4 regions of the Rossellomorea yichunensis genome follow, and region 1 is predicted to be linked to each of the others. Evidence: riboswitches for the same ligand, from Rfam matches in the RefSeq annotation. Region 1 holds a riboswitch; each other region holds the start of a gene.

What was found. A riboswitch is a leader RNA that binds a small molecule or an ion and turns the genes downstream of it on or off. The one in region 1 is predicted to bind S-adenosylmethionine.
Region 2: another riboswitch for S-adenosylmethionine. It lies ahead of RSX31_RS04855 (YezD family protein); the one in region 1 lies ahead of mmuP (S-methylmethionine permease).
Region 3: another riboswitch for S-adenosylmethionine. It lies ahead of RSX31_RS21335 (Na+/H+ antiporter NhaC family protein); the one in region 1 lies ahead of mmuP (S-methylmethionine permease).
Region 4: another riboswitch for S-adenosylmethionine. It lies ahead of RSX31_RS08865 (methionine ABC transporter ATP-binding protein); the one in region 1 lies ahead of mmuP (S-methylmethionine permease).

The regions. Positions count from the first base shown of each region.
Region 1 is NZ_JAVYAD010000007.1:224,804-232,215, forward strand. It holds gene RSX31_RS19360 (amidase family protein) at 1-676, opposite strand, end outside; gene RSX31_RS19365 (glucoamylase family protein) at 995-2,347, shown strand; gene mmuM (homocysteine S-methyltransferase) at 2,419-3,369, opposite strand; gene mmuP (S-methylmethionine permease) at 3,338-4,750, opposite strand; SAM riboswitch class I at 4,844-4,950, opposite strand; gene nei (endonuclease VIII) at 5,088-5,912, shown strand; gene RSX31_RS19385 (ABC transporter permease) at 5,985-7,412, opposite strand, start outside.
Region 2 is NZ_JAVYAD010000002.1:88,413-95,824, forward strand. It holds gene sat (sulfate adenylyltransferase) at 1-943, opposite strand, end outside; gene RSX31_RS04845 (inorganic phosphate transporter) at 985-2,007, opposite strand; gene RSX31_RS04850 (phosphoadenylyl-sulfate reductase) at 2,065-2,763, opposite strand; gene RSX31_RS04855 (YezD family protein) at 2,863-2,976, opposite strand; SAM riboswitch class I at 3,105-3,210, opposite strand; gene RSX31_RS04860 (MaoC/PaaZ C-terminal domain-containing protein) at 3,375-3,776, opposite strand; gene RSX31_RS04865 (MaoC family dehydratase N-terminal domain-containing protein) at 3,773-4,222, opposite strand; gene fabG (3-oxoacyl-ACP reductase FabG) at 4,244-5,002, opposite strand; gene RSX31_RS04875 (acyl-CoA dehydrogenase family protein) at 5,024-6,199, opposite strand; gene RSX31_RS04880 (quinone oxidoreductase family protein) at 6,245-7,219, opposite strand; gene RSX31_RS04885 (enoyl-CoA hydratase/isomerase family protein) at 7,231-7,412, opposite strand, start outside.
Region 3 is NZ_JAVYAD010000010.1:23,091-30,502, reverse strand. It holds gene RSX31_RS21345 (DUF2187 family protein) at 107-379, opposite strand; gene RSX31_RS21340 (MFS transporter) at 671-1,843, opposite strand; SAM riboswitch class I at 2,276-2,380, shown strand; gene RSX31_RS21335 (Na+/H+ antiporter NhaC family protein) at 2,467-3,783, shown strand; gene RSX31_RS21330 ((S)-benzoin forming benzil reductase) at 4,377-5,132, opposite strand; gene RSX31_RS21325 (divergent polysaccharide deacetylase family protein) at 5,237-6,022, opposite strand; gene RSX31_RS21320 (helix-hairpin-helix domain-containing protein) at 6,146-6,619, opposite strand; gene RSX31_RS21315 (ABC transporter permease subunit) at 6,634-7,412, opposite strand, start outside.
Region 4 is NZ_JAVYAD010000003.1:202,319-209,730, reverse strand. It holds gene RSX31_RS08885 (acyclic terpene utilization AtuA family protein) at 1-48, opposite strand, end outside; gene RSX31_RS08880 (M20 family metallopeptidase) at 432-1,628, opposite strand; gene RSX31_RS08875 (MetQ/NlpA family ABC transporter substrate-binding protein) at 1,641-2,477, opposite strand; gene RSX31_RS08870 (methionine ABC transporter permease) at 2,489-3,151, opposite strand; gene RSX31_RS08865 (methionine ABC transporter ATP-binding protein) at 3,141-4,166, opposite strand; SAM riboswitch class I at 4,286-4,390, opposite strand; gene RSX31_RS08860 (helix-turn-helix domain-containing protein) at 5,140-6,372, shown strand; gene RSX31_RS08855 (hypothetical protein) at 6,786-7,094, opposite strand; gene RSX31_RS08850 (DUF2812 domain-containing protein) at 7,117-7,412, opposite strand, start outside.

The DNA of each region.
Region 1 (7,412 bases):
CATCCAGCATGGCAGCGCTATCCCTGACCGACCGGGTTAAAACATGCTCAACAGAGGCACCTTGCCATGTTCTTCCGTAGGTTGGACCAACAGGTGTTCTTCCCCTGGTTGGTTTCAAACCAAATAACCCGCAATAAGCAGCCGGGATTCTGATAGATCCCCCACCATCGTTGGCACCCGCGATCGGAACAATGCCGGATGCTACCGCAGCGGCTGAACCGCCACTTGAACCTCCAGGCGTATAATCCAAATTCCACGGATTTCTTGTCGCACCGTGATGTGAAGGCTCTGTAACAGCCACTAAAGCAAATTCAGGCACATTCGTTTGCCCCAGAATGACCACACCTGTTTCACGCAATCTCCTGGTGTACTCTGCATCTGTCTTCGCTCGATAGGTTCGAAGTGATCTTGAACCTGCTGTCATAGGCTCCCCTTCTATTTCCTGAGTGATATTTTTCAATAGCATCGGTACACCGGCGAATGTTCCAGTAAGCTCTTTGTCTGCAACCTCCCTCGCCTGTTCATACATTTTGTGAATCACTGCGTTCAACTTCGGATTGTGGGCTTCTGTTATTTTAATGGCTTCTTCAACCAATTCTTTAGGATGAACTTCTTTTTTCTTCACTAACTCTGCGAGCCCTAAACCGTCGTAGTTTTTATAATGAAACCCCTGCATCCTGCTCACCCCTAATGACTATGTTTCTATGACTTTCTACATAATGGGAAAATATCCTTTTTTTAATAGAAATCAATAACACTGTTGACAAAAAAAAAGAAGGTAGTCACCCAATGCAGTAGCACATTAGATTTGGTGGCAGCGTCTGTATTTAGAGTTTACCTGCCGACGGATACTGGTATAAAAGACTCAAAAAAGAAGTCACATACGGACGTGTTATTTTCAGATAATTGTTACTATTGAGTGATATACGTCTATTGATCACTCTTGTATACTTTTAATCGAAACGTTTCACCAAAATGAAAGGAAGTGTCAAATGTGAAGAAATATTTTTCATTGCTTTTAGCTTTATTGCTTATCGTCAGCGCCACACTCCCTGCTTCGGCTTCTGCAAATCACACAACCAAAGGAAAAGAGATTGCTTTATCCAAACAATTGAAAGCGATTTCAAAGAATACCTATCGATACTTCGAGGATTTTACAGATGAAAAAACGGGACTCACTTATGATGCCGTCCGTATGGATAACGGGGAGATCAATGCCCAGAAATTCACCTCTCCTACGAACATTGCGATGTATATGATGAGTACGATTTCAGCTGAGGAAGTCGGCCTGATCTCACGTGAAGAAGCCGTGACAAACATCGGAAAGACGTTGAGTTCATTAAAAGACATGGAAAAATGGAACGGGTTATTTTACAACTGGTACTATACAGAAGATGCAACGCTTATGACGGATTGGGGTCAATTCATCTCAACTGTAGATAATGGATGGCTGTCTGCTGGTCTCATTGTAGTTGGACAAGCGTATCCGGAACTCTATGAAGAAACTCACGCATTAGTAGAGGACATGGATTATTCCACTCTTTACACCCCGGAAGTAGGACAAATGCGTGGCGGATATGATGTAGCAACCGAGAGCTATACTTCTCACCATTACGGTGCCTTTTATACGGAACCACGTGTGGCAAGCTACATCGCGATCGGGAAAGAGGACGTACCTGAAGAGCACTGGTGGAGAATGTTCCGCACCATGCCAGAAAGCTGGGATTGGCAGGCTCAAATTCCTGAAGGATATACAGAAACATATGACGGCGTAGATGTCTTCGAAGGACATTACAGCTACAAGGGCACTAAATATGTACCAAGCTGGGGAGGAAGCATGTTTGAAGCATTGATGCCACAGCTTGTACTGAAGGAAAAAGAACTCGGGAAGAACGCACTCGGCTTGAACAATAAGCGTCATGTAGACATCCAGATTCAATATGCTAAAGAGCAAGGGTATGCAGCCTGGGGCATGTCACCAGCAGCCACACCGGATAATTATTCAGAATTTGCCGCTACACCTCTGGGTATGGACGGCTATAAGTCAGATGGCACTGTCACTCCACATGCCACATTCCTGGCACTTGAATACGCACCGATGGAAGCATTCAAAAACATCCATGCGTTGAAACGTTTCGATATGTATGGTAAATATGGCTTCCTTGCTTCAGTCAATGTGGAAACGGGAGAAGTGACACAAGCCTACCTCGCTTTAGATCAAGGTATGACAATGGTCTCAATCGTCAACTATTTAAAGGATGGAGTCATCAGAGATTACTTCCACCAAGATCAGATCGGGGAATCACCTGAGGACTTGCTGATTAAAGAGACGTTTTCTATTAAATAATAGTAGCGATAATAATACAAAAGCCCAAGTGGATGTATTACTTGGGCTTTTTGTATTTTAAGTGTTACTGCCTACCTCCACCTCTTCGCCAACGCCTCAATATGACCCGGATCCGTCCGGCAGCAACCACCCATGATACGGGCACCTGCCTCGTACCAAATTACTGATTCCTCATCAAACGCGCAACACCCTTTCTTTCCATGCCACGTTTTGGTCCCGGCATTGTAAGTCTCACCTGAGTTCGGGTACGCGATGATTGGTTTGTCAGTGTTTCTGCTTAATACGCTTATCGCCTTCTCGGCCGCAGGTATCGGTGCACAATTCACACCAATTGCAGCGATTTGTTCATCGTCATTGAACACACGCGCGCACTCTTCAATCCCCGTTCCATCACTTATCGTCTCTCCATCCTTTAATGAAAAAGACAGCCAGGCGCAGGTATCGTGAAATTCTTTCAGAAGTGAAGCTAGTACCTTTGCTTCCTGCAAGGACGGGATGGTCTCAAACGCCAACAAATCAGCTCCCGCCTCCACTAATGCCTGGATTCTCGGAAAATGGAAATCTGCTAACTGTTGATCACTTACTCCATAGTTCCCCACGTATTCAGAGCCGTCGGCAAGGTATGCCCCGTAAGGTCCTACAGAACCTGCAACGATTGGCTTCGGCCGATTCGAATTTCCCTTCTCTTCCTTCCAGAAGTCATCCCGGGCTTCTTTGGCAAGAGTAACCGTTTTCTTGATTAATTCCAGAGCTTCAGGTTTCTCTATTCCTCGCTTTCGAAAACCATCCACCGTTGCCTGGTAGCTGGCTGTAATCGCACAATCGGCTCCTGCACGGAAATAATCAGCATGAACCTTCTCAATCGCTTCCGGTTTTTCGAGGAGTATACGGGCAGACCAAAGGGGATCGTTTAAATCAAAGCCATGGGATTCCAGCTCTGTGGCTAATGCTCCATCTAAAATCAGTTGGGAATCTATTTGTAAAATAGCATCAATGGGATTTAGCTTCAGTTGATTCGACATAACCTCTTCCTCTTTTCTTTACGTATTGTGTTAGATAATAGCTTCCATAGCAAAGGGCGATAAATGGGATTCCGCAATAAAGGGCTATCCTCTGAGTGGGATCAAAGGCAATGCCGATACAAGAAGCTAGACAAAGCAGAAATGACGCAATGGGAACGAGTGGGTAGAGCGGCGTCCGATAAGTCAAGTCTTTCACATCGTTTCCCTCCCTTATGTACTGTCTTCGAAATAGAAATTGGGCAGCACTAATGCTCATCCACACGATTACTACCGCAAGGCCAGAGACCGACACCATTACGATGTAGACCGTCCCCGGTGCAATGATGCTTGAAAGCAATGCCAGCCCCCCTCCCAGCATGCTGCAAACTATCGCATTGAGAGGGACTCCCCGATCAGTCAATTTGGCAAAAACCGGTGAGATCATTTGCTTATCTGAGAGCGACCATAGCATTCTGGAGGAAGCATACAGACCGGAGTTTGCCGCTGATAAAATGGCCGTTATGATCACAAAATTCATGATATCGGCGGCATACGGGATTCCAATCCGACCAAGCACCGCTACGAAAGGACTTTCCAATACACCGGCTGACTGGCTCGGTAATAAAGCGGATAATACGATAATCGTCCCTACATAAAAGATGATCAATCTCACAAGCGTGGTGCGGATGGCTTTAGGAATCGATTTGGATGGATTCTCTGTTTCTCCCGCCGCAACCCCGATCAATTCTGTTCCTGAAAAGGCAAAATTGACGGCAAGCATGGTCATCAAGATGGCAAATGCCCCATTCGGAAACAACCCTGAACTTGTGATATTCGAGAAAAACGGAGCGGGCTCTGAATGACTGAGAGAGATGAACCCGACGATCGCCCCTGCCCCGATCACAATAAACGCAACGATTGCAATCACTTTTACTATAGAAAACCAAAATTCAGATTCAGCAAAAAACCGCACCGACAACGTATTAAGCACAAAAATCAACGCAGCAAAGACCGCGCTCCAGATCCATACACTAATCGAAGGAAACCAACGCTGCATCATCAAGCCAGCCGCCGTAAACTCCGACCCCAATGCCACTGTCCATGTCAGCCAATATAACCAGCCCACCGTGTACCCGGTCCCAGGTCCAATGAACTTTGCAGCATAACTATGAAAGGATCCTGTTTCCGGCATATGGACAGAAAGTTCACCTAAACAAAGCATCACAAGATACACCACCAGCGCCCCAACCAAATAAGAAAGGATCGTCCCGAATGGTCCTGCCTGATGAATCGTATACCCCGAACTCAAGAAAAGCCCGGTTCCGATCACCCCCCCAAGAGACAGCATCACTAAATGACGTGTCTTCATCGCTCTTTTAAAACTCTGTCCTGCGTTTTCCATCAAAAACACCCTTCCTTCTAAATATATTGTGGAATGGGTAGACAAACAAAAAACGCACCCTGAACGAGTGCGTCACCGACAAATAAAAGATTGCTCCTATCTATCAGGGTTTGAATCACCCGCTGGAATTAGCACAGTATCTTCACAGACCTGTTGCTGAGGCTTCAAAGGGCCAGTCCCTCCACCTCTCTGGATAAGAAATATGTAGATTTTTTAAAACTCTATCAATATATTGGAATAATGTCAAGACCATGAAATAGATGAGTAGCCCAGCCTATCCGAATGTTACTTTAGGAAGAAAAAAGGGAACAACTATACTAAAAAAGGAGAAACTGCCATGCCAGAAGGTCCGGAAATCAGAAGAGCTGCAGATGAAGTAGAGCGTGCTCTAAAAAATAAAACCGTGGAAGATATTTATTTTGCCTTCCTTCATTTAGAAGACTACGGGGATCTGCTAATGGGGTCGATCGTGACAAGGGTCGATACGAAGGGAAAAGCCATGCTCATCCGCTTTGACAATGGGTACACCATCTACTCCCACAATCAGCTTTACGGGAAATGGTATATCAGAAACACATATAACTACCCGAAAACAAACCGCCAGCTCCGATTGGCCATACATAATGAGAATAAATCGGCACTTCTCTATAGTGCATCTGATATAGAGGTTCTTCGTGACGAAGAAGTGCCCGGGCACCCATTCGTCTCAAAAGTAGGACCTGATCTTTTAAGCGAAGAGGTATCAGTAGATGAGCTGATGGAACGGATGAAGGACAAACGATTCCGAAACCGCAAATGGTCGATTCTATTGCTGGATCAAGGTTTCGTAGCCGGAATCGGAAATTATTTGCGATCTGAAATCATGTTTTTCGCTGGCATACATCCTTCTCTCAGGCCAGTCGACTGCACAGAGAAGCAATTGAAGAAAGCTGCACATAGCATCAAGGATTTAGTGAGACAATCGTATGAGACTGGTGGGATCACCAATGATCTCGACCTAGCACAGAAAATGAAAGGCCAAGGAGTGAAGCGTTCACGTTATCGTCACTGGGTCTTTAACCGGGAAGGTGGATCTTGCTTCAATTGTGGAAGTGAAATCGAGAAGACGGTGGCGGCTTCAAGAAGGCTGTACTATTGTCCGGTTTGTCAGGGAATCGAATGATAACGATAAAAGGGTACGTGGCATTCTTAATGCCTGGTACCCTTTTATCGGTTTAACGTCAAACTACAGTTTCTATTCCGAACTCCGGTTAATCGCTTCGTTCATAGAAATCCCTTTCAACTTCCGATGATTCAGCCATAGGGATACATGATATGATGCGATGATGATGATAAAACTGATGAGGACACTCATCCAATCCAACTTTACGGGAATCGTCACATTCATCTCTGAGGTGATTGAATTCATAAAGGCTGAAATTGATAGGAGCGTTACGGGTATTCCTATTACAAATCCAAGGATGATAAACCAAATATTGTAGCCGATCATCATGTTCATGATTGATTTCTCCCGATAACCGATGACTTTCATGAGTGAAATTTTAAATGAATTTTCCTCAATTAATAATGAAATCAGTATATAGATGATGATGACAGCAATGATGGCAGCAACAAAGGCAATCGCTGCTACCCCATAGTTCAACGGCTTGATCATTTCATTGAATCCGTCAATCGTATCGGATGTTTTGGTTGTCGAAACGATCTTTTCTTTCGGTAGCGTGAGTTCTTTGTTTGAATAAATCTCTGTATAACTTCCTGAAGGATAGTCATTTAATTGGTTGAATTCCTCTAGAGGCATATAGATCATACTTCCGAGATACGATACTGCGATGTGATCAATGGTGAGGGTAAAGGATTTATCCGTCAGTTCATTTGTCACATGAATCGAATCACCTTCTTGAATCCCTAATTTATCTGAGAGGGACTTATTCATGATGACTGAATTGAACTTGAGCTTTTCACCGCTAGAGTCCTCTAATCGAATGGCTGTATTATCCGGTTTCAGGCCTGTAATCGACAAACTCTCCTTATCTGTGGTAAATGGGGCCACAGCTCCGATCTGTCCCGATTCAGGATGGTCAGTCTGTGGAGCTTTGAATAGATAGCTATACTCATAGTCGTACACTTGTTGAAAATTATCGGTCACCAGGTACTCCATCGAATTCTTGGTGACGAAGCCGAACAACAATAATAACGAGGCAAACATTACACCGATGATCAAAAAGAGCGCTCTTGGAAGGTTGCGCATGATTTCCCGAATCACGAACTTCCGGCGGAACGGCAGCTTCTTCAGTTTAAATAACCGCTCCAACCTGCTTACTTTCACCTTTCTTTCTCCACCTTTTATTAAACTTACGGGTGGGATCATCAAGACACGTTGAACCAAATAATAGGTTAACGGGATGAACAGAACAAGTGGTAACAATAAGCTCGTAAGCAAATAACCCACATGTGGTTTCACTTCCAATACAGGCAGATTATAATAAGCCGCAAAAGTTGATAGCAATGGATGCAAGCATACCCAGCCAAGGATCGTACCCACGACACTTCCTGATATGGCAAGAATCCCGGCATAGGAGAGATAATGAAGGATAATTTCCCTTTTCCTGTAGCCAAGGGCATACAATGTACCGATTTGAACATATTCCTTTTTCATTAAACG
Region 2 (7,412 bases), on a different contig from region 1:
GCTCGAAGCGGAGAGGGGTAATCCCTATCTCACTTTCACTGAACTGATCAAATATTTTCTGCGCATCATAGGTACCATAATAATCGCCAACACCTGCATGATCTCTCCCGACGATAAAATGCGTGCATCCATAATTTTTTCGTACCAGTGCATGGAAGATGGCTTCCCTTGGACCCGCGTACCTCATGGCAGCAGGGAAGACTCCTAAAAACACACGATCTTTAGGGTAATAGTTCTGTAACAGAACTTCATAACTCTCCATTCTGATGCCCGCTGAGATATCATCTGCCTTTGTTTCGCCAACCAAGGGATTTAAGAAGAGTGCATCCACGGTCTCCAATGCCGTTTTCTGAATATACTCATGGGCCCTGTGAACAGGATTTCTCGTTTGAAATCCGACAATCGTTTTCCATCCCTTTTCCTTAAACAACTTTCTGGTTTCACTTGGGTCAAATGTATACTCGGTGAAAGGTTTGGAAAGACGTTTAATAAGACTGATTTTCCCACCTACGTACACATCTCCCCGTTGGAATAATTTCTTGACACCTGGATGATCCGCGTCGGTCGTTCCGTATACGAGAAGAGCTTCTTTCTGTTTATCCGGTTCATAAATATCCTCTACTTCAATGAGTCCATAGGTTTCTCCCTTATAAACAAGACGGCTCTTTAAGCCTTTCTTTACGACTCCTGCTTTTTCTTTTGCTATGGGCAGGGTAATCGGGATACTCCATACATTGCCGTTTCGCAATCGTAATGTTTCCACCACCTGGTGATAATCTACTTCGGTCAAGAATCCATTTATAGGGCTGTAAGCACCTATTCCAATGAGTTCCAAATCACTTAACGCGGTTTCGTCTAAAGGGATTTCATGGAGAATATCCTCATAAGATTCTTCTGGTAAATATGATTGAACAAGTGTTCCTCCGTGGGGCTGTAAACTCATCATTTATCCTCCTTAACATATAGTTTTAATCGGAATTAAGATTAAATTCCGCCTCCGTCTTCGTGAACGGATCGCCTTTCTTCATTGATCACCCGCATAAGGGATAATGCTCCCACAGTTGCGATAATGACGCTTATTGGAACCACGATCGAATACATATCGCTATCGATCACGAGCTTTACTAAAAAATATGAAATACTGAGTGAAATCAAAGGGGATACCACCCATATTTTGACGATTTTTTTGACAATTTTCTTTTGCAGCATATGTTTGCCGTTCTTCGCCATCCCGAGGCCAATGATAGAGGACGAAGTAACCTGAGTCAGCGGGATCGGTAATCCATACAGTGAGCTCACCATCACAAGGATCGCTCCTGTAGAGGAAATGACAATTCCTTCGGCTTTTGAATATTGTGTAATTTTTTTCCCGTTTGTTTCCACTACTTTTTTCCCCAGTAAGACAGCTCCGAGGGCAACGAATAAACCTCCCAGCCAAATCCCCCGCGAGGGAGACATTAAGCCCGCACCCACTAATGGACCGACGGCGTTGGCTACATTATTCATCCCTGCCGAAAAGGCTTCAAAGAACCCAGCGATGATCAAAAGGTATGCAAGCCACTTTTTCTCAAAATGGAAACCGCGCTTTTCAAGCTTTACTAAACCTATACCGAATACCCACGTAACTCCGAAGGCAATGACCGGGACAATCACCCAGAATGACATGATCGTTAAGAGTGACTTCACATAAAGAACTTGATATGCGACTCCGACTCCTACAACCGCTCCGACCGTTACTTCACTTGTAGACAGCGGGATCCCGATCACATTTGCCAGAAACAAGGAGATGGTGGCGGATAACAATATGATGACCACGATTTTGATGGAGAGTACATGTTGAGGGATAATCCCTGAACTTATGGTTTTAACTACTTCTCCTCCACCTAATACCGCCCCGCTCAGGACACCGGCTGAGCAGATCCATAATGCAACCCTGATGTTCTTTATGGCTCCTGCACCATACGCAACACCCATCGATGCTGCCGCTCCACTGGCACCAATGTTCATAGCGAAAAACAAACTTATGATCAGGGCGAATACTTCAAACAAAGAATGTCACCTCTTTTAATGAAGACCGCATTCGGTTTTCCCTTTTCCTTTCCATCTTCCGGAGCGGAGATCATTGATGTCTATGGCTTTCGTTGTGCAATGAAAGCATCCGATACTTGGATACCCCTGATCATGAAGTGGATTATAGGATAGGTTATGTTTATGGACATACCTCCAAATCTCTTTCCAGGTCCAGTGAATCAAAGGGCAAATCTTAACCGATTGAAACTTATCATCTTTATTGATGAATTCAACCTGACTTCTTGTCGGTGATTGCTCCCTTCTTAATCCTGAAATCCAGGCATTTCCTTTGGATAAGGTTTCTTTTAAAGGGTCGAGCTTTCGAATTTGACAGCATTGGTTCGGATTTCGCTCCCACAACTTATCACCATATGTTTCTGCTTGCTCTTGGATCGTCAATTCAGGCTTTTTCATATGAATGGTAATACCCGGATACTTTTCCTTCACCTTTTCAATCGTTTCGTAGGTTTCTTTGAAATGAACACCTGTATCAAGAAATACTATGGTTGCTTCAGGCTGTACTTTGGTTAGGAGGTCGATTAATACGATCCCTTCTATTCCAAAACTGCATGCATATACGACTCTTTCACCATAATGATCATACGTCCACTCAAGTACGTTTACCGCTCCTTTATAGACCGGATCAATTTCAAATTGGACTGATGGTTTTTTCCAAGTTTGATAGGTTAACATGATACACCCCTTTCCCGCTCATCCAAACAAAAAGAGGCGATAACAAGATATAGGGATTTCCTTTATCTGTGTTATGCGCCTCTAGTTTGTCTAGTCAGCTTATTTAATTCGCACTTTCTCGTTTTTCTCCAATTGAATGACTTTACCGTCCTGAACCACAATGGTAATTGACCCGAAACTCATCGTCTTCAACATCGAAGTGATCTTATCCACTACTACATCATACTGTGCTTCTTGATTATTTTCTTTAGTCACATGATTCCCCCAATTTTCATCTTATCCAGAAAAATCATGAATGAAAAAAACAACCTTCCATTTTGGAAAGTTGTTCAGGTAAGAATACCTTATCTTCCAAAATGACTTCACATTTTGCTGGAATTAGCACCTTACATAACGTAGGTTGCTGGGCTTCGCGGGGCCAGATCCCTCCACCACTCTGGATAAGAGTTATTAATTTTAATATTCTAAATAATATCACATTCTGCCGGGAAGTCAACCCGAGTTTTTCTATCGGATTTAAGTATTTTGACTTATTTTTCTTGGAAATCCTTCATTCTCTTTATTTCTATTCGCTTTATGAAAGCTATAGGACACTATTTTTACAAGAATGATCAAAATAATTGAAATATCAATTTACCGTCAATCACTTTCTTCTGGTCCTGATTGACGGCAAAAACTTTAAAATGCAAATGATCATCCTGTTTTTCTGATACTTCTGCAATCAATGTAATGACATCGTCCAAAAAAACCATCCCTTTAAAGCGGACGGTATACTCTTTGATAAATCCTTCTTTATAATGATCACTAAAAAGCTTGGAGACATTACCCATTGACCACATGCCATGGGCAATGACACCTGGAAGACCCAATTTATGTGCCTCATCATCAATCGTATGAATGGGATTATAATCCCCAGATGCGCCTGCGTATTTGATTAAGTCGATTCTCGAGACTGGAGCTAATTCAACAATGGGAAGCGTTTCACCTATATTAAAGGATGATAGTTTAGTCATTTTCCCAACCTCTCTCTGACCGCTTCAGTGATAATGACGATCGCTTCGGAGGTGAAAATCCTACTCCCTCCTGAGTCTTCTCCGATATCTTCTATTACAAGAAAGCCAAGTGTTCCACCCGACCCTTTCCGCTCATAGTAATCTTTTATCTCTGTATAACACTGAATACATTCCCCGACCTTTAGTGGTCTTTCATAATGAAAAGATTGTTCCCCATGAATTAATCCGACGTTAGGTAAATGAAAACTTTCAATCGTTCCATAGTCGAACACTCGTGGAAAAGTAGGGGGAGCAATATTCCCCCTGTATCTGGACCTTTTTCCTGCTTCTTCATCCACATATATGGGATGTGGATCACCGATGGCTTCGGCAAACTTATGAACCGCTCCTTTTTCCACACAATTTTCTATGGAAGTTGAGCGTTTACCGATATAAGATTGAAACATATCCTTCACCTCTTTCTCCCATTAGGCTTTAGGCCCTCCAGCTACGTAGAGGATTTGTCCATTAACGAATGACGATCTTTCATCTGCAAAAAACGCCACTGCATTCGCTATATCTTCCGGTTGTCCGCTTCTTCCTACCGGAATGCCTTGAAGACTCGCTTCCACCAGTTGTTCAAAGGTTATTCCGATCCGTTTTGCCGTTTCTCTAGTCATTTCCGTTTCGATAAATCCTGGGGCGACAGCATTGGTCGTAATACCCAGAGGACCAAGCTCTATTGCTAGAGTTTTCGTTAAACCTTGAAGACCTGCTTTAGCCGTAGCGTAATTTGCCTGTCCCCGGTTACCGAGTGCAGAGGTAGAAGAGATATTGATAATTCGGCCATACCCGTTCTTCACCATATATCCTTGCGCTGCTTTCGCTACGTTAAATGATCCTTTCAAATGCACATCCATGACCGTTTGCCAATCTGTATCAGTCATTTTAAACAGCAGGTTATCTCTGATGACTCCTGCATTATTGACGACAATATCAACGGAGCCGAAAGTTTCAAATACTTCGTTTATGGCCTCTTCTACCTCCTGGGATTCTACTACATTCGCAACCTTTGTATATAGTTCATATTCGCTCAATTCCTCACTGACTTCCAAAAGTGCTTTTTCATTCACGTCAAGGATGGCAACTCTTGCCCCTTCTAGAGCAAAAAGCTTGGCAATCTCTTTACCGATCCCCCTGCTCCCGCCTGTTACTAAAGCTACTTTCCCTCTGAATCTTTCACCCATTCACATTACCTCCCTATCCCTTTAAACAAATTGGCCCACTTTCACATGCCCTTTTAATAGATTCCGTGAGATGATCAGTTTTTGAATTTCATCAGTACCATCATAAATCCGCCACAATCTTGCTTCACGGTACCAGCGTTCGATGGGAAGCTCTCTTGTGTAGCCCATCCCTCCGTGAATTTGAAGGACCCGATCCACTACCCGATTGCCCATGTTGGATCCGTACAGCTTGGCAATCGATGCAACATGGCGATTATCTTCTCCTTGATCCAGTGTGAATGCAGCATTTAGCACAAGCCATCTGGCAGCTTCGATTTCCACGGCAGAATCAGCGATCTGCCATTGAATCGCCTGTCGATCCGCTATTGGCTTTCCAAATGTCTCTCTTTCCTTGGAATAATCAATCGCCATTTGCAGTAGACGTTCTGCTGCACCTACCGCTTGTGCACCCACAATCCAGCGTGCGAACCCGATCCATTCCAGGCCAAGATTGTAGCCACCATCGATTTCACCCAGAATATTTTCTTCAGGCACACGCACATCATCAAAAAACAGACTGGCAGGTCCCCATTCCCCCATGGTATGAATGTATTCAGATGTCCAACCCATGCTTCGATCAGCAATAAAACAGGTTACTCCGTTCCGACCCGTTCTACGATGCTTTTCCTTATCAGTCACCGCCATGACCATGACAAAGTCTGCTTCATTTCCGCCCGTAATAAAAGTTTTTTCACCATTTAACACCCACTCATTTCCATCCTTCACTGCGGTCATCCGGATGTTTTGGGTATCGGACCCGGCTCCCGGTTCCGTCATGGCGAAGCAGGACTTTTTCTCTCCGTTTATCGTGGGAAGCAAATAGGTTTTTTTCTGTTCTTCGTTAGCATAGTATAGGATGTTATCTGCATAACCACCGAAACTGAAAGGCACAAAAGTTTTGGAGATTTCCATATAAACAATGGCCATCATCATTTGCCCGAGATCCGCTCCGCCGTACTCTTCTGGTGTATTGATCCCCCAGAACCCCGCTTCCTTTGCTTTTAACTGCAGCTCATTTCTTTTCTCCGGGGAAAGACTTGGTTTTCCTTCCCGTTCATTTCTTAGCACTTCATTTTCTAATGGTATTAGTTCTCTCTCAACAAATTTACGAATCGTTTTTTGGATCATCCTTTGTTCATTTGTTAACCTTAAGTTCATCCAGATTCCCCCCTATAAGATGGATCGTATACTAACCAGCTAGTATTATGGCTGCAGGATTACCTTTCCTACCGTTTTTCTTGCTTGCATGAGTGTATGGACCTTAGCTGCATCCTTTAAAGGAAATACATGACCAACTGTTACTTTCAATTCCCCGGACGCGACATAATGAAAGATTTCATGAAGGGTTTTCTGCGTTAGTTCAGCATCTCTCATAAGAGGAGGCAGGAAGAACCCAATAACAGACTGATTCTTTGCCATCAAAGAAGAAGGATAAAATCTGCTCTGCTCCCCGCTTGCTACTCCGTATATGACCATTCTTCCGAAATAATCGAGACATTTTAACGTTTTATAGAAAATATCACCGCCAGCCATCTCCAATGCCAGATTTACACCCTTTCCATTTGTTGCTTCTAAGACATCTGCTTCCCAGCCATCTAAAGTGTAATTGACTAATACGTCTGCCCCCATGTCCCCAGCAAGACGTAATTTTTCTTCTGTACTTGCCGTAGCGATGATCTTACCTGCTCCAAAACGTTTTGCCAGTTGGACGGCAAGCAACCCAACGCCACCAGCCGCTGCATGAATGAGGACGGTTTCTCCCTGCTGCAACCTACCCAAGGTTTTTAATATATGATAGGCACTTAATCCTTGAACAGGTATGGCGGCCGCTTCTTTGAAATCCAATCCATATGGGAGCGGGATCACCGAACGCTCATCTGTAAGGGCAAATTCTGCATAACCTCCGGAATCCATCATGGCTACAACACGGTCTCCCTTTCTTACTCTCGTCACATCTTCTCCCACTTCCGTGACGATTCCCGCCACTTCAGAACCCGGGATATATGGTAGTTGAGTTTTTACCACATATTGCCCTTCCCGTCTTGCTGTATCAGCATAATTGACTGCTGATGCTTGAACTTCAATGAGGACTTCTCTCCCTCGTGGTGCAGGAACATCTATATCCACATTTTCTAATACATTAGGGCTTCCAAACTCTCTGAACTGAATGGCTTTCATCCTGATTCCTCCTATTTCCCCGTAAAAGTTGGCCTTCTTTTATCTTTAAATGCTGAAACTCCCTCAGCATGATCTTCAGTTGAAATCAACAATGTTTGTGTGATACGTTCTTGTTCGAGTATCTCATCCAATGATAAGGTGAATGAACGATCAATCATTTTCTTCATCATTCCATATGCTTTACTTGGCCCCG
Region 3 (7,412 bases), on a different contig from region 1:
CTTCTCTTAGTCTGCAGTTAACGGACATTACATAAAAGACCCCGACACATCTAATCCATGTTAATGGTGTAAGAGTGTCAGGGTCTTTTACTTTGTATGTTTGAACTTAAGCTTTTAATGCGCTATTCCACCCATCGTATACAAATACAGGTTGTGTACCAATTTCTGCACGTTCTATGACGGCATAGTTTTTATGTGACACGACGGTCTGATCGTCCGGTAAATCCAGCTTCTTCGCAACATCCCTGTCCATTTTGACAATGACCGTATTTTCTCTAAGGGTAGTAACTACACCATTGATTACATGTTTCTTCCTTTTAAACTGAACGGTATCTCCAAGGTTTGCATTGTCTTTTGAGTACACGAATGTATTTTCCATTTTAATATCCCCTTTTTAATAAAATGTAATATGTTTCTAATCTAGTTTATAAAATTGAAAGAATTTTCTAATAATATTATTCTAACTGGTATTTATATAATTTTCAATGAATACTTATCCTTCTTCTACCACAATTCATGTTTATCAAAACCTTTTCAGATTACTTTTTTGTTTACTTACGTTCTTCCCTTATTATACCTATTGGCTACCACCAAAGGAAAATCCTCCCTTTTAATATTTTTTAACAAAAAACGCCTGAAGAGAAATGTTCTCTTCAGGCGCCTTGATGTATTAATAAGCGAGTGCATTTTTCTTTTCTTCCTTCATGAGGACGAAGCAAAGGAAAATCCCCAACAGGGATAGAACTGCGAAGAATAAGTACACCGTGTAAATGGAGTACGTTTCATAGATAAAGCCGCCAACAAAGGTACTGAACCAATTCCCCAGTCCGTTTCCGATTGCTGAATATACCGTAACGGCCGTTGCTGTAATGTGGGAAGGCGTGATTTCTTTAATGTAGCGCAAGCCGGCTGGAATGAATAACCCAATGGCAAGACCCTGCATGACAGCCGATGAATAGACAAGCCATAAACTTGGTTCTGTAAAGTAAAAGAGCCAGCGGAGCATGGAAGCAGCACCTGCCAAAGCAGCGACGGTTAACAAACCAAACTTATCAATCCAGCCACCGGCGATCCTCATAAAGGGAACTTCCGATAACACTGCAATCAGGAACGCAAGACCAATCCCCGCATACGTTCCACCTGAATCTTCAACAAATAATCCGAAATACACATTGTTTGCTAAATTCGGACCGAACACTAAGAATGTGACTGCTAAAAAGATAAGGAACTTTTTCATCGTGAATAATTCCTTCATCCCTGCCTTTAAATCAAGCTTGGCTGCCGCCCTCTCTTTCGGAAACCGGAAGGAAAGGAATCCGGATAGTACTAAACAGATAAAGAAAGAGTAAAAAATGATGGTTGGCCCGATAAATCCTTCTGAAAGTCTTCCCATCATAAAGACTGCAATACCGAAGCCCAAAGAGCCGAACAGGCGGATATTTCCGTAGTTATACCTGACTTTACTTGTATACTTCAAGCTGATACTATCAGAAACGGGAATGATTGCACTTTGGAAAATGGCCACTAGAATGGCCACGATAAGCAGGCCATAGTAAAAGTCCATAAACAAGTAACCGAGTGCAAAGATCCCCGCTACTAAAGAGGTTAAACCAAGAACCACGGTGGGACGATTGGTCGTGTCACTCACCATTCCCCAAATAGGCTGGAAGAAAATCATCATGATGGGACCTACAGACATGATCGTTCCAATCTGATAACCATTTAATCCCACACTTTCGCTCAAATACACACTGAGTAAGGGATATAAACTACCAACACCGAAGAACGTTAATAAATAAAATCCTTGTAAGGTAAAAATTTGATTTCGTACTGTTCTTTCCACTACCGTATCCCCCAAGATGTTTTTTGTCTTCCTTATAGTAGACCTTGAACGTTCAATTGTCTATGAGTTTATACCTTATTATGGATAAAGTCATGCTTTTCGTCGAGCTACGGCGGCTAGTCCCTCGAGGTCATAAGTCAATAACGACAAAAAGGCATAAGGCGCCTTTCCGACGTTCTTGTCTTATGCTTGTCGGGACTGAATGAGCCGCCTCCGCTTTTGTTTCATCCAGCTACGGCGGCTAGTCCCTCGAGGTCATAAGCCAAGAACGCCAAAAAGGCATAAGGCGCCTTTCCGACGTTCTTGTCTTATGCTTGTCGGGACTGAACGAGCCGCCTCCGCTTTTGTTTCAGAAAAAATTCCCGTTTGACTTTTTCGAGTAAACCCTTTAAAGTATGGAAGTATATTTTAAATCAACTAAATACGATATTCTTCTTATCCAGAGAGACGGAGGGACTGGCCCTGCGATGTCTCGGCAGCGGACTCATATTGAGTGCTGTGCCACATCCAGCAAGCGAAATGCTTGAAAGATAAGAGGAGTGTTTCGTTCTTTTGAAACCTCTTCTTATTTTGGAAGAGGTTTTTTGTATGTTAGTAAATTGGACGCCAAAGGAGTGTTAGGAATGAATCAAGAAAGAGGAAATTTATTGGCGTTACTGCCTTTGATCATATTTGTTTCACTGTTCCTTGGAGCAGGCATCATTTCCGGAGACTTTTATGCCTTTCCTGTATTAGTATCGATTATCATTGCATCCGTAGTAGGTTTGTTGATGAACCGAAAAGAGACTTTAACGGCTAAGATAGAGCGTTTCGCTAAAGGAGCCGGTCACCCTGATATCATGATCATGGTCTTTATCTTTCTGTTAGCAGGAGCATTTTCCGGAGTGGCTGAAAAGATGGGGGCCGTTGATTCAACCGTAAACTTCGCTCTATCCGTGCTCCCTGGTAACTTGATCATCGTTGGATTATTTATTATCGCTGCTTTCATATCATTATCAATGGGTACGTCCATGGGAACGATCGCAGCACTTGCGCCAATCGGTGTCGGGATTAGTTCAGGTACAGATATTTCTATGCCCCTTGCGATGGCGACAGTTATTGGAGGAGCGATGTTCGGAGATAACTTATCATTCATTTCAGATACGACCATTGCAGCTGTTCGTACTCAGAAAACGGAAATGAAAGATAAATTTAAAGTGAACTTCTTCATTGTATTACCTGCTGCAATCGTGACAATGGTGATTCTCCTGGTTCTTACTATGGGGAATCAATCAACTGTCGGAGCGGAAAGCTTTAATTGGATTAAAATCCTGCCTTATCTTGGAGTTATCATCGGTGCTCTTGCAGGGTTAAATGTGTTTGTCGTTTTATTAGGCGGAATTGTTTTAGCTGGAATCATTGGATTCATAGATGGAAGCTTTACTCCATCCAGTTATTTCGGCAGTGTGGCCGATGGAATGACAGGAATGGCAGAGATTGTGATCCTTTCCATACTGATTGGCGGAGTTGTCGAACTCATTCGTCATAACGGCGGGATCCAGGCATTACTTTATCATGCCACACGCAGAATCAAGTCTCCTCAGGGAGCACAGCTTGCTACTGCAGGATTAGTGAGTTCCACTAACCTTTGCACAGCAAACAACACGATTTCGATCATTATTGCCGGTCCACTTGCCAAATCGATTAGTGAAAACTATGGAGTGGATGCCCGTAAATCAGCCAGTATCCTGGATATTTTCTCTTGTTCGATTCAAGGGTTGATCCCATACGGAGCACAGGCACTGTTAGTGGCTGAAGTCGCAGGCATTTCACCGGTCAGCATCCTCCCATATGCCTTCTACCCTGTCCTGATTGCTGTTTGCGGTCTGATTGCCATTCGATTTGCACTGCCGAAATTCACACGTAAATCAGCACCGGAAGCTAACCCGGTTCGATCTTAATTTTAGAGAGACAAATCCTTTGGGGTTTGTCTCTTTTTTTGATACGCTCTTTTCTCAAAAATTGTTGCTTTTTAACATAAGCTCTGCAAGGCTCTGTCAATTAGCGTGTGCCAGATGGTGATGGGAACTGCTCCGCTTGCAGCTAGCGTTCGGCCGAGCCTCCTCAGCTTACGGAACGGGGTCTCGGCACGACCGTACTTCCGCAGGAGTCTGCGCAGTTCCCCTCACCATCTTTATCAGAATTTTTATGACAGAGCTTCAAGGTGTACAAGAAAACAATGTAACTAGAAAAAATAATTCTTCTTCCTTAAAAGAATACCTTAAATGAGACTGTTTGCTAAACTTATTTTTATTGTTTTCCATTAAGGATACATGCTTAGAAAGTTGATTCTCGCTGCAGGATGTTCGACTCCTGCGGGAATAGCTGGACAGGTGAGACCACGGAGGCGAAGCCGAGGAGGCTCACCGCCAGCCCCGCGGAAAGCGAGCATCCTGTAGCGGAAATCAACTATTACTTTCTCCTCCTCTATAATAGCAACAAACTATTTTGATAAGAAAAAAGCAGATTCCGTTGCCAGGAATCTGCTTTCTTTTTATAACAAATCATTTACATGATACAGCTTACCACTTTCGATTTCGCTTTCTGTTACAAGTTTAATCAGAGCATTTGCGACCGTATCTGTTTCACGAAGCATTCCTTCCTCTTTGTAGCGCTGAAAGGATTCGACATCGGCAAAGGCTTCTTTAGAAGAGGAACGGATCTCTCCTTGCATGTCCGTATCCATGACCCCTGGGCTGAAAGCAATCACTTGATGCCGGCTATGCTTTTTAGAAAGCTCTAAGCTCACGGTTTCCGTCAACATGTTCACACCTGCTTTGGTTGCGCAGTACGTACTCCATCCGTGAACAGGACGACTTCCTGCTCCTGAGCTGATATTGATCATGATCATCTTCGAGTCAGATCCCCGGGCTGCTTTTATCATCTCATTGGTTGAGATCATGGGAGAAAGTAAATTCACATGCACACTCGTTTCAAGAGCTTGGTTTTCTACTTCACCAGACCGATTGATTGGTGTCACCACACCGGCATTATGGACAATATAGACTCTGTCAGATTGATATCCGAATACTTTTGTCCCCACTTCACGGAAGACCGCTTCTGTTTCTCCTGATTGTGCAAGATCGCATGGAAAGAATTCATACGAAACCTCTTTTTCCCCGGCAAGCTTTTGCAGTCTTTCATTATTTGATCTGGAAACATTGATCAAACCTATGCCTTTTTCGATAAATAGCTTGGCGATCGATTCACCTAATCCTCTTGTTGCTCCCGTCACAATGGCATAATCCATATGGAATCATCTCCTTCTTACCTTCTGATTATAAGGGAGGGTCTTCTTATATCAAAAAAATAAGCTTTGGTTTAACAGAAGATTTACAAAGAAAGAGCACACCATCAAGGCATGCTCTCATCAATCAAATGATATTCAGGTATTAAATCTGACAGTGGTACAATGGATGCTTTTTTCTCATAAAGAGGAAGAAACTCTTCAAGCATGGTTGCGACCTTGATTCCTGTGACCCCGACATGACCTATGGCAATGGTGGAAGTGTCACTGTCTAATTCTTTAGAAAGAAGCTTGGCTTGCTTTCCGATATGCTGGATGGTATAGACATCATCAAAGAATAATTCATTTTCAAGATAGGGAACACCCAATTCTTTCGCAAGCTTGGGAATGACGCTCTTTCCTGTTGTTTTACTATCCAAATAAAACAATCCCTTTTCCTTGCATACCTCTAGAACGACCCTCATGACCCGTTCATCGGCTGTTGCTTTTGAACCCATATGGTGATTGACGCCTACTGCATAGGGAACCTCTTCGATCGCCTTTTCTACTCTTTTCCGGATTTCGTCATTTGAAAGCGAAGTGGTGATTGCCCCTGGCCCAAGCCAACTTGCTTTCCCGGACATCGGTTCCATGGGTAGATGGACGATGACCTCATGGCCCAGCCCATGTGCCTTCTCCGCATCTTGTCTTGTAGTTGGCAGAAAGGGCATAACTGCAATCGTCAAGGTGACGGGTAATTTCAGGATTTCCTCTGTTCCCTTCATCTCGTTTCCTAAATCATCAATGACGATTGCGAGTTCATTATGATGGGCTGGAAGGGGCAGGATGTTTCGGGCTGAAATGGAATCATGAAAAGAGAAAGTCATTAGTAAACAGATGAACACGATTCTCATCTCTGATCACTCCTTTTCTTTATCATGTCCATTTTGAGGAGGATATACGAAAGAGGTTTGTCCCTGAAGAGAACGTATATAAATAAAGGCAGGAAGCTGATTCTATCTTCCTGCCTTTTTAGTTTATGAGGTCCGTCCCTCATCCCAGGCTTTCGTTGGGCGGTCACTGGGGTAGCCGTGGGTTTGACGGTAGTTTTTTCTTTGGGTGGTGAAGTCCCACCAGTTTTTCTTGGATGCCGGGTTGTTTGCGTGGTGGACGACGCACCTGAGGGAGTCTTCCACGCATGGGTCCATCCAGACGCCGTACTTCTTTTCCAAGTCTATAATGAGGTCTTCCCCTTTTTCATCCTTTATGTCTTCGTAAGAATGAAAACCAAGGTCTTCAACTACATTATGCGCCATATTCGGTCCAATTGACGGAATTCGTTGAAAAATGGACATGCCGACTAAGTACCGGGCTCTAGCCATAGAGATGTTTAGTCTTTCACTTAATACATCGGGATACAGTTCGAAGATGTCTCCCAGTCTGATCTTCTCTTTACGAAGTGCCGACCTTTCCTCGTCGGTTAGTGGCAATTTAGGACTCTTTCTACTCACTCTCTATCTCCCCCTTATCCCTTAAAGGATTGTTGTCGAACCAAATGAAAGTCTTCCGTCACTGGACGGTAGGTTTTCTTCTTGACCAGCTTATGTTTATTCTTAATTGGAGTGTTGTTTATCAGTACGCCTACCTTTGTTTGCTGGATTTCCTTCACACCTTGCACAATCAACTGCATGGCGATGATGGCAATCATAAAGGCTGCTAACGGAGCGATAACAATCCAGTACTTTCCGGTCATAAGGGAATCTTTAGTGGAACTGATCAGACCTGACCATTCAAATGTCCCCGATTTTGGAGGATCGGGTACCAGTCCTCCTGTAATGATCGTTCCGCCCAAGAACAGATGAAATAACCCCAGATGCACAAGGATGAGAAGCGTTTGAATAAATTGCTGCCCCCATATAATGAATAGTCGTGGTGCCAGATGTGGGAAAAGGTGCGTCCACAGCAAATGACGATTACTTCCCCCTAAGAGCTTCGCCGACAGAACAAAATCCTGTTTACCTAGTAACTTCAGTTCATTCCCTATTAAAACCGTCGTTAACGGCAGCACAAGAATCGTCAAGACGACAGCTTCAAAAACAAGTCTTTCAAAGATGGAGTGATCCCATCCTAAAACGGGCAATCCCCAAAGAACAGGTCTTAATAGAAGATATGCAATAAGACTTAAAGGTAAGAAATGAATGGAATCCACCATCCGATCAATCCAATTCTTCCTATTTTCTTTCAGATGAAAATGATAGGCTATTCCAAGATAGAATCCACCTATCACCCTTAGAGATGCGACAA
Region 4 (7,412 bases), on a different contig from region 1:
ATACCCCAGCATCCCGCAAGGAGACAGTATTCGAATATTTTTATTCATTGTAAAACCTCTTTTATTTGTATTTTCCATACCGATTTATGTAACCGGTTACACATTGATTCAAAAAAATATATGTAACCGGTTACACATTTATAATTAAAGAATAATAGAATTTTTTTCAGAAGTCAATACACTTTTTAACTAATTTGAATTTTAAGAATTATTTAACTTCCCCCTCCCGATTTTATCGATAGCTTACTATAAACTTTTACTTGGTCTTTTAAAAGTAGACTTATAAGGAGGTAACCTCTACATGGAAATAAAGCCAAAAGTAGACGTTATAAACCTAGCCTATCAAAGTACTAAAGGAAGGTTGTTGGCTGGAACTGCCGCATATCTTTCACACAAAAAAAGACAGCCCTGATTTGACTGTCTTTTCATCCTTATTCACTTGTACCAAACTCTTTCCATATTCCCTCTAAAAGCTGCTTATCTGTCAGCAGTTCATACCCCGTCAGCGCAAGTGCCTTTGCCCCGATCACAAGGGCACGGTCACCCTCGGTGGATTTGGCCGCTTCCCTGAATTCGTTCGTGTGGACGACGAGGGATTCGGGGCCTATTTTGATGTAGGGGTGGATGGTCGGGACCACCCGGCTTACGTTTCCGGCATCGGAGGAGCCGAGTCCCTTTCGTTCCGTATCGTCGAAGTATTCCCCTAGTGACTCGATGGAACGCTGGAATACTTTATCGAAACGGCGGTTGAGCTGAAAGTGATCGACTTCATTTTGGATTTTGATGACATTCAGTTTCGTCCCCGTGGCAAGTGCCGATCCCTCAGCGATCGCTTTCACTTTCTTCGTGACTTCATTGCATGCTTCCCTGGTTGCAGCACGTATATAGAAGCGGGCTTTTGCATAGTCAGGGACGATGTTGGGCGCGTCCCCGCCGTGGGTGATGATGCCGTGGATCCGTACATCATCGGTCACGTGCTGACGAAGGGCGTTAATGCCGTTGAACAGCTGGATCACTCCGTCGAGGGCATTGATGCCGTCTTCAGGGGAAGCTGCCGCATGGGCAGACCTTCCCTTAAATTCGAAATCAAGGGGGTCCACTGCAAGGGTTTTCCCTGTCTGCGTTGTCCTGTTGAACGGATGAACCATCATGCATGCATCCACTCCTTCGAACAAGCCTGCCTTTACAAAACTGCCCTTCGCACTTCCGTTCGGACCGCCTTCCTCGGCAGGAGTACCGAACACCACTACTTCCCCTCCTGTTTCATCAAGTACGGACGACAGGGCGATGGCCGCCCCGCAGCTTGCCGTCCCGATGATATTGTGACCGCAGGCGTGACCGAGTCCAGGCAGTGCGTCATATTCCGCCAGGTAGCCGATGACCGGCCCTTCTTTCCCTGAATGTTTGCGTGCCACAAAGGAAGTCTCATGACCCGCCACTCCCCTTTCAATGGAGAACCCATTGGCTGCAAGGAGGGTGGTCAAGGTCTCTGAAGCAAAGAACTCTTCGTTCCCGATTTCAGGTTTGTCGTGGATCTGATGGCTGGCCGACACGAGTTTCACAGCCAGTTGGTCCACTGCCGAGACGATGTTGTTTTTACGATCGGCAATCGCTGCTGGTTGACTCATCTCTTTTCCCTCCTAATGCAATTCACTGACCGGCACGAATGTCGGGATCAGGGAATCTTTGTATGTTTTCTTGATATGTTCCGCTACGTCATCTTCCTGATAGAGCTCCACAATCTTTTTATAGGTTTTATTGTCTTTCTCTTTTTCCTGCGCCGCGATGATATTGATGAATGGCTTGGATTCCGCACCTTCGATATAGATGCTGTCGTCAACCGGTACGAACCCAGCTTCAACAGCCACACCATTATTGATGATCGATGCTGCAACATCCGGCAGTACCCTCGGTGTCTGGGCAGCGACGACCGGTGTGAATTCAAGGTTTTTCGGGTTTTCTTTTATGGCTTCGAGACCCTGTGACTGATCAAATCCTTCTTTCAGTTCGATCAAGCCTGCTTCCTCCAGTAGGAGAAGGGCACGGCCAAGGTTCGTCGCCTCTTGAGGAACGGCTACTTTACTGCCTTTCGGTAAGTCTTCTACCGATTTATATGTTTCCGAATAGATTCCCATCGGCGCGATGATCGTCGAGCCGATCGGTACAAGGTCCAGATTATGTTCTTCAACGAAAGAATCAAAATACGAAATCGTCTGGAAGGCGTTCAGGTCGATATCCCCATCGGCCAGCGCCTGGTTCGGTCTCACGTAATCGGCAAACTCCACAATCTCGATTTCAATCCCTTCCTTCGCAGCTTTCTCCTTCATATACTCCCAAATCGGCACCCCAGATCCATTCACTCCGACTTTAACGACTTCTTTTTCACCTGAACCGGATGCGCTGTCTCCCGAGCAGCCGCTCAATATAAGGGTGATTAATAGAATGGCGATACTCGCCAGGCTGATTGATTTTTTCATATTCCTCTCTCCTAACGTCTCCTGATGATTTTTGATAAGGTATTCCCTGCTGTCTGCAGTCCCTGCACCATCACGATTAAAATGATGACGGTGACGATCATGACGGATGTTTCAAATCTCTGATATCCGTAAGCGATGGCCAGATCCCCGAGGCCACCGCCTCCGACTGCCCCGGCCATGGCCGATGCACCGACAAGGCCGATGGTCGCGATCGTGATATTCAGGACCAATGTACTCAATGCTTCCGGAATGAGTATCCCGAAGATGATCTGCCACGGCCCGGCCCCCATGGACTCCGCCGCTTCAATGACACCCGGTTCCACTTCAAGGAGCGAGCTCTCTATCAGTCTTGCAATATACGGTGCCGCAAATACGACAAGCGGCACGACGGCTGCCGCCGTTCCGATCGATGTGCCCACTACCAATCTTGTAAAGGGGATGATGGCCACCATCAAGATGATGAACGGGACCGAACGGAACACGTTAATGATGCTGCTCAATACGGAAAAGACGACTTTATTTTCAAGTAAGTGCCCCTTCCGCGTGACCACGACTATGATGCCGAGGGGAAGCCCAATCAACGTTGCAAACAGGAGGGAGAATGACACCATCGCCACGGTATCCCATGTCGCTTCTATAATTTTCGGCCAAAATAATTCCCAGTTAACTTGCACGCTTCTCCACCTCGCTTACGAATAATCGGTTCTTCCAATAATCCAGGATCTCTTCCGTTTCTTTCTTGCTGCCAATGATCTGTACGATGAGATTCCCGAACGGCTTACCCTGGAGTTCCGTGATCTGGCCGAATAACACATTGATGTGGGCATCGAATTTCTTTGCCGTTTCGGAAAGGATCGGCGTGCCCGTCGAATCCCCTTTGAAAATGAGGCGGCAGATGCGCCCTTCTTTGCTGTCATTCAATTTGTCGAGAACCGATGCCGGCAGCTGATCATTCATGACACTCTTCACAAAATTTTTCGTCGTCCGGGTCTGCGGGTTGGAGAAGATATCGAAGACGCTTCCTTCTTCAACGATTTCTCCATTTTCCATGACAGCGACCTTATCACAGATTTCCCGGATGACCCCCATTTCGTGGGTGATCATCACAATCGTAATGCCATACTCCGCGTTGACTCTCTTTAATAAGTTCAGAATCGAATCCGTCGTCTGGGGATCAAGTGCGGATGTTGCTTCATCGCAGAGCAGAATCGAAGGCGATGTCGCCAGGGCTCTTGCTATCCCCACCCTTTGCTTCTGCCCTCCTGACAGTTGATCAGGATAATGCTTCGCTTTATCTTCAAGTCCGACAAACACGAGCAGCTCCTTTACTCTCTCGCTGATCTTTTCTTTTGGCCATTTTGCAAGTTTCAGAGGATAGGCGATATTCCCTGCCACCGTCCGGGATTGAAACAGATTGAAATGCTGAAAAATCATCCCGATGCGGTGCCGCTCTTTCCTCAGATCGATTGCCGACTGATCTTTCAGGCTGCGCCCCTCTATGAAAATATCACCCGATGATGGTTTCTCTAAAAAATTGAGACAGCGGACAAGCGTGCTTTTTCCCGCTCCGCTGAATCCGATCACTCCATAAATCTCTCCCCTCTTCACTTCGAAGGAAACATTCTTCAAAGCGGTGAATGGTCCATCCTTCGCCTCGAATACTTTCGTAACATTCTGAACTCTGATCATACAGGACTTGCTCCTTTCGCTATGTATTCTTCTTGAAGCCTGTGTTTGAAGGACATGGCTGAAAATAAAAAGTGCCCCCCTTCATAAGAAGAGAGGCACAAATATGTATATGTCCACTCTTCTCATCTTTCAAGTCATATGACTTGATGGAATTGGCACGGTATTCATAAGAACCCGTTGCCGAGGTATCGCAGGGCCAGTCCCTCCACCTCTCTGGATAAGAAGATATTGCTTTATTAAGTTAAAGTTATGATACGTTTAAGCATTAGGGTCATGGTAAAGGATTTCAATTGGTTTGTCAATCCTGTTTTTGAATTAATTGTATTACGGAGGACTAATCAAATGGGGCATTTTAACCAGTTTTCAACTAGTTGTTGAACTTTTTTACCTTTTTACTGGGAAGTATATTGATGATTGACACAAAAGACCATGTAAACGTTGTCCGGCTCTCCATTAATGTCCCTTTTTATTGAAGATGGATATAACTTTATTCATTCAGTTTTATGAGGGCATAGTATGTATCGTGTAAGAACTCATTATTTTCATCATTAAGTAACTAACTTTCACCGTCTTTTTCGAAGTGGAGTCCACCCATGGTTTGTTTCCAGACCTTTATATTCCACTCATATTCCTCCTTTTCACACGAATAACATAGGCTAAAACAACCATATAATAAATTTCACCCTACTCGTCGCAAGATATTAATGTTGAAAAAATTAAAGGTTTTCCCCTAAATAATCTTCATTTTTCTTATTTTAGTTTCAGGCATAATACCATTCTATTCTATTGATTCTACATAGCCTAAACGTTCATTAGCTGCAGGAAAATGTAAGAAAAAATACTTGTTTTAAAGCACTTAAAAAGTTTTTGACGCTTCTCTCAACCAGTCTTGTAAATTACATTTTCACACAAAATGTTACAAATTCTGATAATATGTAGGTAAAAGGAGGTGTGAAATATACAAGAGTTTACTTTGGGAAGTCGAATTAAATTCGAGAGAAAAAAGCAAGAGATCCCTCAATCCGCTCTGGCCTATGGGGTATGTTCAATATCTTATCTTAGTAAAATTGAAAACGATAAGATAAATCCGAATCCTGAAATCGTTTCTCTTATTTGCGATAAGCTAAATATACAGAACATCCAATCAGATGATCCTAGAAAGCTAATTCCAAGATTTAGAGATGATATCGAGAGGTTATATACTGCAATAAAATATTCTGGAGAAGAAGAAGTCGTATCCTTATTCAACAGGATTGAGAAAGATTATGAATCACTTACTCTCCCTTCATTCTATCTTGTGAAGAAACTATTTTCATTAAGAATCGACTTGCTAAGGGGTCTAGTTGAAAGGTCTGAACAAACCTATTCAGAAATCCTGAATTTAACTGAATATCTCGACCCATTTTCATTTGATTTTTATCATAGGTTCTGTGGATTATATAACTACATGCTCGGAGACCTAAAACTTTCTCTCCATCACTACAAAGAAGCAGAACTATCATTGGAGAGACAGGACATCGAAGAGGTATATTACCAGATGGGCCTGGTATATACTAAACTTGAAAATATATCTTTATCGACCTATTACACAACCATGGCTCTCTCTCGATATGAGAATATATTAAATTACAGATTATGTAAAAATTGCAATCTTCTCCTGGCAGTAAACTATCGCAAAATGGGGGAAAACGATAAAGCTTTAGCTATGTACCAGGCCATCTTAAATGGATTAGACAATAATTCAGATGAAAAATTAAAAGCCAAAGTATTTCACAATATGGGTCTCATACATAACCAAATGGAGAAGTATATAGAAGCGGTAAAATATTATAAGAAATCTATTTCTTATAAAGGGGAGAGCGGGGACCCAAGTAATACCTTGTACCTTTTAGCTAAAACCCATTTACATCTGGAAGAATACAGAGAGGCTCAGGAAATCGCTTTAGAAGGACGTAGATATTCTTCTAATAAAGAAAACACCGAATATCTTATCAAATTTCAAGTTCTTCAATTTTTCATAGAAAAAACTGAGAAGTCCGCCGCTTTTGAGGAATACATGCAATCAACCGCTTTACCACACTTTAAAGCAAAAAAAGATCGGGCAACCGTAGTTGAGTTCACTCAATTATTAGCTGATTATTACGAGAACAACCACAAGTACAAAAGTGCTTACCTATTACTTAAAAACCTATCAAAGGAGAAATGAAAATGAAACTCAAATTAAAGTCTTTATTTATTACTACACTCTTATTACTAGTCGGCACTACTGTTGCAACATCCACATTTGCTGACGATGAACTACCAGATCCTCGAGTGGGCGATATTAATACAATGACGGTCAACACATCTTCTTCAAAGTAATCTATCGTCATAAATGTTCTGTTATGTATTAAGCAACCTCCCCTAAGCCATATTAATGAGGAGGTTGCTTTTGTTCAATTCAGCCTTTATATGGAATCAAATAATTAAACCCCTTTGATTATTAGTGGTAAGAAGTTCGTTCGAGAGCGAAAAAAAGCCTATTTGCAGTTGATTTTTCGATGCCCAATAAACATTGTTTTGAGCTGTAAGCCCTAATACAATTAAAGTGCTTATTCCTGTTCCCCTGAGTTACTATCATTATCTTTTTTTGTTATATACAATTGCAGTAATTACATTAAGTCCTATAGTTCCTATAGCTAGTAGGGATGAAAGACGGACCACACCTTTAGAAGTGTCCATAAGCGCTGACCAATCCTCTATTCTGACTAAGTAATCATTGTATAAAATTTGAAAAATCAGGGCTACTACACAGGCACTAATACTTACTATAGAAAATATAACCCAAGTATTGTTATTTTCTTTATTGCGCTTTGCCAGACTTGCAATAGGCAATATCCATGCAATCAAACCTAACAAAAGACTACCGATATTTAAGAAACCATACATTGTCATGTCTCCTTTCTAAATTTTAATTTTCTTCAATTATTTTCTTAAGTTTGATAAAGCCCGATAAATACTTCGTTGAGTAAAGAGTTAGCATTAATCCTCCAAGCGATACCAGCGATACAATGAAAATGATTCCTAATGGGAAAAATCTATAATGAAACATATTTAATGCTAATACACACGAAACTAAAACGGAAATGACCGATAGCGGTATAAGTTGAACTAACTTACGTTTGATAATCTTTCTGCACATAGCGATTTTCGTTTCTCGATCACTGAATATTTTCTCTTCGCTACACTGTAGAGCAGGTGTTGAAA